DNA from 3 places in the Micromonospora sp. NBC_01405 genome. Region 1 is predicted to be linked to each of the others. Evidence: riboswitches for the same ligand, from Rfam matches in the RefSeq annotation. Region 1 holds a riboswitch; each other region holds the start of a gene.
The links. A riboswitch is a leader RNA that binds a small molecule or an ion and turns the genes downstream of it on or off. The one in region 1 is predicted to bind cyclic di-AMP.
Positions count from the first base shown of each region.

Region 2: linked by a shared signal. The riboswitch ahead of OG559_RS26810 (transglycosylase family protein) and the one ahead of OG559_RS01685 (C39 family peptidase) in region 1 are both predicted to bind cyclic di-AMP.
Region 3: linked by a shared signal. The riboswitch ahead of OG559_RS11355 (NlpC/P60 family protein) and the one ahead of OG559_RS01685 (C39 family peptidase) in region 1 are both predicted to bind cyclic di-AMP.

Region 1 covers NZ_CP109532.1:383,760-387,027, reverse strand. The annotation lists gene OG559_RS01690 (acyltransferase family protein) at 59-1,282, shown strand; cyclic di-AMP (ydaO/yuaA leader) riboswitch at 1,633-1,775, shown strand; gene OG559_RS01685 (C39 family peptidase) at 2,000-2,854, shown strand; gene OG559_RS01680 (CDP-glycerol glycerophosphotransferase family protein) at 3,002-3,268, opposite strand, start outside.
Region 2 covers NZ_CP109532.1:6,216,939-6,220,206, reverse strand. The annotation lists gene OG559_RS26815 (hypothetical protein) at 1-638, opposite strand, end outside; gene OG559_RS26810 (transglycosylase family protein) at 836-1,498, opposite strand; cyclic di-AMP (ydaO/yuaA leader) riboswitch at 1,498-1,651, opposite strand; gene OG559_RS26805 (hypothetical protein) at 1,930-2,688, opposite strand; gene htpG (molecular chaperone HtpG) at 2,814-3,268, opposite strand, start outside.
Region 3 covers NZ_CP109532.1:2,721,791-2,725,058, reverse strand. The annotation lists gene OG559_RS11360 (N-acetylmuramoyl-L-alanine amidase) at 1-1,463, opposite strand, end outside; cyclic di-AMP (ydaO/yuaA leader) riboswitch at 1,676-1,816, shown strand; gene OG559_RS11355 (NlpC/P60 family protein) at 1,829-2,869, shown strand; gene dcd (dCTP deaminase) at 2,921-3,268, opposite strand, start outside.

The sequences.
Region 1 (3,268 bases):
GCGACACGAGGCGAGGAGGCGCGGTGTTGGTGACCCTGCGGACGGACGGACCGCCGGCATGACCAGCACACCGACCGTCGTACGACCCGAGTCGCCGGCCCGCCCGGCGAGCCGGCTGCCCTCGCTGACCGGGCTGCGCTGGATCGCCGCCCTGCTGGTCTTCGGGTACCACGCCGGCACCATGCGGATCGTCGCCGAGCCCGACTACCAGGCCGTCATCGACTGGCTGTTCACCCTGGGCCTGTCCGGGGTGGAGTTCTTCTTCATCCTCAGCGGGTTCGTGCTGGTCTGGTCGGCCCGCGACGGGGACCGCCGACGCGACTTCTGGCGCCGCCGGCTAGCCAAGATCTACCCCAACCACCTGCTGATGTGGGCGGCGGTGCTGCTTACCGGCGTGTGGGTGTTCGCCGACCCGGTCAACCCCCGCGCCGCGGTGGAGAACCTCCTGCTGCTCCAGGCCTGGGACCCGACCCCCGGCTACTTCTACAGCGTCAACTCGGTGAGCTGGTCGCTCTCCTGCGAGCTGTTCTTCTACTTCTGCCTGCCGTTCGCGCTGCCGCTGGTCCGCCGAGCGCGGCCCGGGGTGCTGTGGGCGGTGGTGGTCGCGGTGCCGCTGCTGATCGTGGCGCTCTGGCCCGGTCAGCGCCTGGTGCCGCAGGAGAGCACCTGGTGGTTCACCCAGGTCTTCCCCGTCGTGCGGTCCCTGGAGTTCTGGATGGGCGTCGCCGCGGCCGAGCTGCTGCGTCGGGGGCGCTGGCGGGGCCCCGGCCTCACCGCGGCCAGCGTGATCTTCGTGGCCACCTGGGTCGTCGCCTCGCAGTGGATCCGCGCCGAGCTGTGGGCGGCCCTGCTCGCGGCGGCGTACCTGTTGGTCATCGCAGCCGCCGCCGACGCGGACGTGCGCGGGGCGCGGACGCCGTGGCGGTCCCGGCCGATGGTCTGGCTGGGCGAGGTCTCCTTCGCCTTCTACCTGGTGCACGTCTTCGTCATGGTCACCGTGCTGCGGCTGGCCGACCGGCTCGGCGTGGGGCTGCCCGGCTGGTGGGGACCGCTGGCCGTGGTCGGCTTCCTGCTGGTGAACCTGGGGCTGGCCGCGCTGCTGCACCGGTGGGTCGAGATGCCGCTGACCCGCCGGCTCGGGCCGCCCCGCCGGCCCCGCCCGCCGGCTCCCGGGGGCGGGACGGTCCCCGGCGACCCGGCGGGGCCGCCCGGGTCGGCGACGACGGCCGCCCCCGCACCGGAGCACCCCCGCGAGCAGGTCGCGGTCCCCGAGCGGCGCTGACCGCCGCCCGCTGGCGCCCGGCCCGGGTCGGCTGACCGGCCCGACCCCGGTTGGTCGCGGTGCTGCCCCGAATTTCTTTATGACGCCGGTCACATCGCTCGGGTAAACGGGCAGTCTACCCATCGGGGCGGGTCCACCGACATAACTCGTCGACGATCAAGACTGATCGTCCGGTTGTCGCCCGAGGGCACCCCGAAGGCTCGTAATCCCATTGAGTCACGTCAGTTCCCAATGTGTCGCAAGAAAGCTGATCGGAGAGGGTTTAAGCAGGTGGGAGGGGCTTGGCAGGGCCTCGACCGGCCAGTAATGTCGGCCCGTCCGGTGCGGTACCCGATCGCAAGAGGCGACGCCGCGCCGACCCGCTCAATCGTGACCATCACGAACCGGGGACCCAGTGCACGTGTGGGGTGAATCCGCGGGCCACGGCCCGCGGTAGGGCGATCTTCCCGCCCGAATCCGTCAGCTAACCCGGTAGGCGGTGTCGGAAGGAGTGCCATCACTCGTGCAGCGCGACCCCATCCCTCGGTTGTTCCTCCACCGCGGCGCCGTGGTGCCCGCGTCCGTCGCCCCCGGGCTGACGAACTGACCGGCGCACCCGCCCGTACGCCCGGCTGACCGGGCATCTTCCCAGAGCTGACCTGACCGGCTGTGGACGTCTCGTCCACGCCACCGTGCGACGACGCATGCCCAGGTGCCCCTGCTCTCCGCCCCATCCCCGTGGAGGAACACGTGAACGACCACCTCAAGCGGCAGTTGCGACGTCTCGCCACCGAGCGCCCGTACCAGGTCGTCGCCGGCTCGGCCGCGGCGCTCCTGCTGGCCTCCGGCACCGGTGTGTTGCTGGCCGGCACCGACGACACCCCCGCCCCGCGGCAGACCACCAACGCCGCCGTGGCCGAGATCGCACCCCGCCTCGACAGCGCGGCCAGCCGCGCCCAGGCCCGGGTCGGCGCGACCGAGTCCTCCAGCGCCTCGCCGTCGCCGAGCGCCACCACGGCCGCGCCGAACCCCGACCTGACCACCAGGGCCGCCCCGAAGCAGACCACGGCCGCCCCGAAGTCGCCGTCGTCGAAGGTTCTCGACTACGCCTACCAGGCGCAGACCACCTACTACTACTGCGGCCCCGCGGCGGTGCGCAACGCGCTCTCCGCCACCGGCGTCGGGAGTACCCAGGACGGGCTGGCCAGCCGCCTCGGCACCACCGAGATGGGCACCAACTCGGCCGAGGACACCACCCGGGTGCTCAACGCAATGGTCAAGGGCGACCCGTACCAGACCCGGATGATCCCGGGCGGCGCCGCCACCGGGGCCCAGATCGACCGGCTCAAGGCGGACGTGGTGAAGGCGGTCGGGGCCGGGCGCGGCGTCGTGGTGAACATCGCCGGCGACGCCACCGATGTCGACGGCGGCTGGCACTCCTTCCCCGGCGGCCACTACATCGCCGTCGTGGGCTACCGCAACGAGGGCCGTACCGTGCGGATCGCCGACTCGGCCGACCCGGCCGCCTCGGCGTACTGGATCAGCACCACGGCCCTGGCGCACTGGGCGGCGACCAGGGGCTACTCGGCCTGATCACCCTCCCCCCACCGGGCCCCGGCTCTCCTCGTGAGCCGGGGCCCGGTGCCGTCCGGCATCGCGGCCGTCCAGGCGCCGTCCGGCACCGCAGCCGTGACCGAACCCGTCAGCTCCGGCCGCAACCCTGTGACGCGAACTTCTTGATCACCGCGGGAAGCGGGCGGGGGAGGGCGGGGTTGGGCGGGGGGTGGGTGGGGTCCAGGTGGGGGTCAGCTCGCGGCGGGCCGCTGCCAGGAACGCCTCGGCGTACTGGTGGGTGGGGAAGTCGCCCAGGTAGCGGGAACGGGTGGCCCAGCGGGCCGTTGCCTGCGGGTCGGTGTCGAGCAGGTGACCGAGCACCTCGTCGAGGTTGGCCGCGTCGCGTCGCAGCACGTAGCCCGAGCCGGCCAGGGGGAACCGCTCGACGAACCG
Region 2 (3,268 bases), 1.4 Mb from region 1:
ACCCGCTCCGGGTGGCCGACCGCCGTGCCGAGCAGCGCGCCCGCGCGGGCCGCCCACCAGCGGGAGCGTTCCGAGCCGTCGAGGCCGGGCAGCGTCGCCTCGGCGTGGTCGAGCAGGACCCCGGCGTGCCAGCCGACCAGGGCCGCCCCGCCGCCGAGAGCGTGGTCGAGCAGGGGCAGCAGCCGGCGTACCGTGTCGGGGCCACAGGCGGGCAGCAGCGCGACCGCCTCGGCGTCGCCGAACCGGTCGCGGACCGCGTCGACGAGCCGGTCGGCGACCTCCGGGCGACGCAGCGACCGCAGCGACCGGTAGACCAGCCGGCGCAGGTCGGCCGGGGCGTCGGCGAGCAGGGGGCGCAGGCCGTCGGCGGTGAGCAGGCAGACACGGACCGCGACGGCCCGGATCGCCGCGTGCGGGTCGTCGAGGGCGGCGGCCATCCCGGCCCGGTCGCCGACGACCTGGGCCGCGGTCACGGCGAGGAACCGGTGGTACGTCGACCCGGCCCGCAGGTCCGCGAGCACCCCGTCCAGCCGGCCGGCGGCGGCGAGGGCCCGGGCCCGGGCGGCGAGGGTCGTCATCCGCTCCCGGTACGGCAGTTCGTCGAGGTCGTCGAGCAGGGCGGCGGTGTGGCGCGACATCGCGCCATTGTGCCCGGCGACGGGCCCGGCGGCCGACTCGTTTTGCGGGGCTGTGACGGTGCTCCCACGAGCACTTCACCCGGGTGGCGTGCTCGTCGGGGACGCGGAAGCGCCCGGCCGGAGGAACCGGCCGGGCGCTTGCGGTGCTGGGTGCCCCGGGACCGGGACGCCGGGTCGCACCGACCCGGCCGGGCGGGTCAGAGGCTGAGCCGCTGGCCCGGGAAGATCAGGTTCGGGTGCTCGCCCACGACCCGCTCGTTCTTCTCCCACAGCACGCGCCAGCCGCCCCGCACGCCCTGCGCCGTGGCGATCTCGGAGAGGGTGTCGCCCGACCGGACCACATAGGTCATCCCGCCGCTGGACGGAGCGTTCTTCGGGGCGCTCCTCGTGGTGTCCCGCTTGCTGCGCGAGGCCGGCTTCTCGGTACGCGAGGACCGCTCCTTCGGGGCGGCCTTCGTCTCCGACTTCCGCTCCGACTTCGAGCTGCCCTTCGTCGAGCCGCCCTTCTTGCCGCAGGTCGGCCACGCCCCGATGCCCTGGCCGTCGAGCACCTTCTCGGCGATGCGGATCTGCTCGCTCCGGGTCGCCAGGTCGGCGCGGGCCGCGTACTTCTTGCCGCCGTAGCCGGCCCACGTGCCCTGCGAGAACTGCAGGCCGCCGTAGTAGCCGTTGCCGGTGTTGATGTGCCAGTTGCCGCCGGACTCGCACGAGGCGACGGCGTCCCAGTTGACCGCGGCCTGGGCCGGCGCGGCCGGGCCGGCCAGGGCGACGACCCCGGCGAGGGCGCCCGCGGCGAGAGTGCCGACGGCGGCGCGACGGACGGTCACCCGACGGTGGCGGGCGGTGTATTCAGTTGCCATGTGTGATTCCTCCACGCCGGCGAGGTGAGCTGTCGGGTTCGGGCCGAGGAGCCCGGCCGCCACAGGCGGCTTCACCCCGAGGTGCGGTGCACCGAGGAACGTGTGGGTCCCCCGCTCCTGCCTGACTGCCAAGGGAACCGACGGTCGGCGGCAGGACTAGGCGTTACCGACCGTGGTCGCCGCGTTCGCGGACTCGACCGACGTTAGGCACCGTTGGTGACGGGTGCCCACCTCTTGTGAAGTTCTTCACCCGCTCGGGCGAAGGGCCACATTGTCGACTTGCGAGACTTCGGCAGCCATGCAGGGCGAACGCCGGGCCGAGTCTGATCAGGGTGAACCGCCAGCGGACAACCTCGTCCCGTTACCGAGCGTGATTGGGGTCCGATTGCGCACATCGGATACCGGAAACGCTCGGTGATCGCCCACACAGCTCAGTGGGGCGGGCGGCGGCCGTGTCCGGCGACGGCGGTGTCGGCCGTGCAGCTCAGCTCGCCGGGGGCAAGCTGCACCCGGGCGGGCCGCCACACCTCGACCCGTCCACCCTCCACGCGGGCCAGCAGGCAGTCGTACTGACTGGCCCGCAGCGCCACCCCCACGACCCCACCCACGGCGGCGACCTGCCGGGTGACCAGAGGCTCGAGGTCGAGGCCGTCGACCGCCGCGCGGACGGCCTGCTCGGTGGCCGCACCGCCGGTGGGAAGGGCTTGGCGCAGGTCGTCCTCGGCGGAGCCCGGGAGTTCCGGGTCGACGGAGACGGTGAGCGGGGAGCCGTCGGGACAGGACACCTCGTCGACCCGGTCGTCCATGGCATCCTGCTCGACGCTGATCGCATAGCAGACCGGCAGGTCGAACGGCTCGTTCATCGACCGGCCGGACGCGTCGACCGCCGTGGCCACCCCGTGCACGCGGACGATCAGCGAGACCCCGCCCCCGGTCCGGGTGTCGTCGATCCGCATGACCTCCGTGCCGGCAACCCGGGCGGCCTCCCGGGCGTACCGCTGCGCCGGGTTCGGGTGCCGGCGTTCCCGCTTGACGGCCTGCTCGACGAGGGTGACCTTGCGGCCGGCGTCCTGCATCGCCAGCTCCCTGGTCCGGGCCGTGTCGACCTGCGGCTCCGGCCCGTAGCAGCCGGGCAGCAGGAGCAGCCCGACCGACACCGACACCAACCCGCGCAGCCGCCCCCGAAGCATGGGGCCATTATCCCGGTCCGCCCGCCCGCCCGGGGCCCTGCCCGGCGGGAGGCGCAACGCCGCGCGCCGGGCGTCCACGGTCGACAATGTCGACCGGGAGCCCGGCGCGCGGTGCGTGGCGGCGGCTACAGGGTACGGGCCAGCCGGTCGGCGAGGATGCGGGTGAACCGGGACGGGTCGGCCAGCTCGCCGCCCTCGGCCAGCAACGCCATCCCGTACAGCAGCTCGGCCGTGTCGCCGAGCGCGTCGGCCCCGGCGTCCTGCTCGTGGGCCTTGCGCAGCCCCTCGACCAGCGGGTGCCCCGGGTTCAGCTCCAGGATCCGCTTGACCTGCGGCACCTCGTGCCCCATCGCCCGGTACATCTTCTCCAGCGTCGGGGTGATGTCGTGGGCGTCGCCGACGACGCAGGCCGGCGAGGTGGTCAGCCGGGTGGAGAGCCGGACCTCCTTGACGCTGCCGGAAAGCTTCTCGCTCATCCAGGTCAGCAGGTCGGCGTACTCCTGGCGCTGCTGCTCGCGGGCCGACTCGGCCTCCTCCTTCTCCTCCTCGGTGTCCAGGTCGACCTGGCCCTTGGCGATGG
Region 3 (3,268 bases), 2.3 Mb from region 1:
GCGTCGGCGCTCGGCGCGCTGCGCAGCACCACCGCCGAGGAGCCGCGCGAGGGGCACGGCACGCCCGCCGTCACGCAGCCGGTGAACGCCGGCCGGTTGGTGGCGAAGTCGGGGTTGATCCGCACCATGCCGGTCAGCGGGGTGCCGGTGTTGAGCTCCGGCGCGCGCAGCAGGTCGAAGTAGTGCGACCAGTCCCAGTACGGGCCCGGGTCCCAGTGCATGCCCCGCACGTTCGCCGCGACGGTGCCGGGGACGTTGTCGTGGCCGATGATGTGCTGCCGGTCCAGCGGGACGCCGTGCCGCAGCGCGAGGTACCGGACCAGCTTCGACGAGGTGCGGTACATCGCCTCGGTGTACCAGGTGCCCTGGGCGGCGAAGCCCTCGTGCTCCAGCCCGATCGACTTGGAGTTGACGTACCAGTTGCCGGCGTGCCAGGCGACGTCCTTGGTCTTCACGTGCTGGGCGATGTGCCCGTCGGCCGAGCGCAACGTGTAGTGCCAGCTCACGTAGGTCGGGTCCTGGACCATGTTGACCGTGCCCGCGTAGCTGCCCTCGGTGTCGTGGATGAGGATGTACTCGACCTTCTGCCGCTTGGGCCGGTCGGACAGGTCGTGGTTGCCGTAGTCGCCGGGGTCGGCACCGAGCGACTGGTAGGGGGCGGGGATCCACTCGCAGGAGATGGTCGACGGACACTCCAGGCCGTCGGGGCGCGCCGGCAGGCGCAGGCCGAGCCGGTCCAGCCAGGACTTCTGCGGGGTCACCGCCCGGGCGGCGAGGGTCACCCGCTGCCCGTCGTCGGTCACCCGGCTCTCGCCGCCGGCGATGGTGCCGAAGACCTCGTCGGCGAAGGAAGCCGCCGCGTCGGCGCTGTCCGCGCCGGCGTACCGGGCCACCGCGCCGTACCAGGCCGCCGGGTCGGTGCCGGCCCCGACCGGGGCGCCGATCTGCCGCTGGTACGACGCGAGCAGCGCCGCCCCGCCCCGGATGTTCGTCGGCGCGTCGGCGCGCAGGGCAGCCTCGTCGGCCCCGGTCAGAGTGGCGGCGGTGTCCAGGGTCTGCAATGACGCCGCGGTCGGGGCCTCGTCGGCCGAGGGCTGGGCGGCGGCGGGGGCCGGGCGGGAGTCGTCCCCGCGCGGGTCCTCGTCGCCGGAGTCGTGGTGGGTGCCGGTGGGCAGGCCGGTCACGTATTCGGCGTCGGTTAGGTGCATCGGCCCGTACCCACCGCTGGTGCTGGGGGTGCCGGCGTTGGTGTCCCAGCGGGACTGGAGGTAGGAGACGCCGAGCAGGACGCTCTCCGGCACGCCGTACTCGGCGGCGGCGTCAGCGTACTGCTGCTGGCGGTCGGGGGTCTGGCCGGCCGCGGCCGGGGAGGCGGTGGTACCGAGGGGCACAAGGGCCGTGGTTGCGGCCACGGCGGCGGCGAGCAGGATCCGTCTGCTCGACGACACGACGGAACGGGGCATCGAACCTCCTGGTTGGGCATTGTTTGAGGTCACCCTTCCGCCGCCGCACTCCCGCGTCAATAGCTTTCCACCAGGTACCACGATGTGAAGGAAACTTCCGCACGCTGGGCGTGGTGCGGCGTGTATGGCCCGGCGGGTTGCGGATCGATAACGGGCGTCTCTACTCTGGTCAATCGTCGGCCGGTAGCTGTATCGCCCAGCCGGGCGGTGACGGTCCGACACCGCCGAGTCGCCTCCGGGTGAACCGGGGACCCAGGTACGCCGGGGTGAATCCGCAGCGCCGCTGCGGTAGGGCGCTCTCCCTTCCCGCCCGAACCCGTCAGCTAACCCGGTAGGCGGTCAAGGAAGAAGGAGAACGGAGCCAGGTGGCACACCCTGCCCTGCGGCGCCCGTCACGCCGGTCGGCGCACGCCGACCGGACGCCTGTTACGCCGCGCCCACGCTGGTCACGCTTCACCACCGCCCTCGCCGCACTGGCCGGCGCCGCCGTCATCCTGACCGGCGCCCCGACCTCGGCCCAGGCCGATCCCTCGATCGCCGAGATCGAGCGGCAGATCGACCAGGACTGGAACAAGCTCGAACCGCTCATCGAGCGGCACAACGCCACCCGTCAGGACCTCGCCCTCAAGCGTCGGCAGGCCGACGCCGTCGCCAAGCAGATCGGGCCGCTGCAACGCCGGGTCGACGAGGCGATGGACAAGGTCAGCGGCCTCGCCGTCGAGGCGTACAAGAGTGAGAACCTGTCGGCGGTGAACGCGCTGCTCGGCAGCCGCTCGCCCGGTCAGGTGATGGGACAGTTGGAACTGCTCGACCAGTTCGCCGAGCGCCAGCAGCGCGACATCCGGGCGGTCATCGACCTCCGCGACGAGCTCGATGCGAAGAAGAAGCCGCTGGACGAGATGGTCACCCAGCTCGCCCGCACCGAGGCGCAGCTCGCCGCCAAGCGGAAGCAGATCAACGCAGAGATCGACCGGCTCCAGAAGCTGCGGCTCAAGGTGTACGGCACCGGCGGTGGCGGCGCGCTGCGTCCCGCTCCCTGCCCGGCTGCCTACCCCGGCGGCGGCGCGGGGGTCGCGGTGAAGTTCGCGTGTGCCCAGATCGGCAAGCCCTACGTCTGGGGCGCCGAGGGCCCCAACTCGTACGACTGCTCGGGCCTGATGCTCGCGGCCTGGGCCAAGGCCGGGGTGTCGCTGCCGCACAACGCGGCCCAGCAGCGGTCGGTGACCGCCCGGGTGAGCCGCGCCGACCTGCGCCCCGGCGACCTCGTCTTCTACTACGCCGACCTGCACCACGTCGGCATGTACGTCGGCGGCGGCTGGGTGGTGCACGCCTCCCAGGCCGGCCAGCCCGTCAAGATGAAGCGCGTCGACGACGGCCAGATCCACAGCTACGGCCGCCCCGACTGAGCGGCGAGGGGCCCGTTCCGCGGGACGGGTCCCTCGATCGCGCCCGCGCCGTCAGCGGGTGGGCCAGGTGCGCCAGTTCTGCCAGGAGCGGCTCGGCGTCGGGCCGCGCTGGCCCTGGTACCGCGAGCCGTACACCGTCGACCCGTACGGGTGCTCGGCCGGCGAGGAGAGCCGGAAGATGCAGAGCTGGCCGATCTTCATGCCCGGCCAGAGCGTGATCGGCAGGTTCGCCACGTTGGACAGCTCCAGCGTGACGTGACCGGAGAAGCCCGGGTCGATGAACCCGGCGGTCGAGTGGGTGAGCAGCCCGAGCCGGCCCAGCGAGCTCTTGCCCTCCAGCCGGCCCGCGAGCTGGTCGCCGAGCGAGATCACCTCCAGCGTGGAGGCGAGCACGAACTC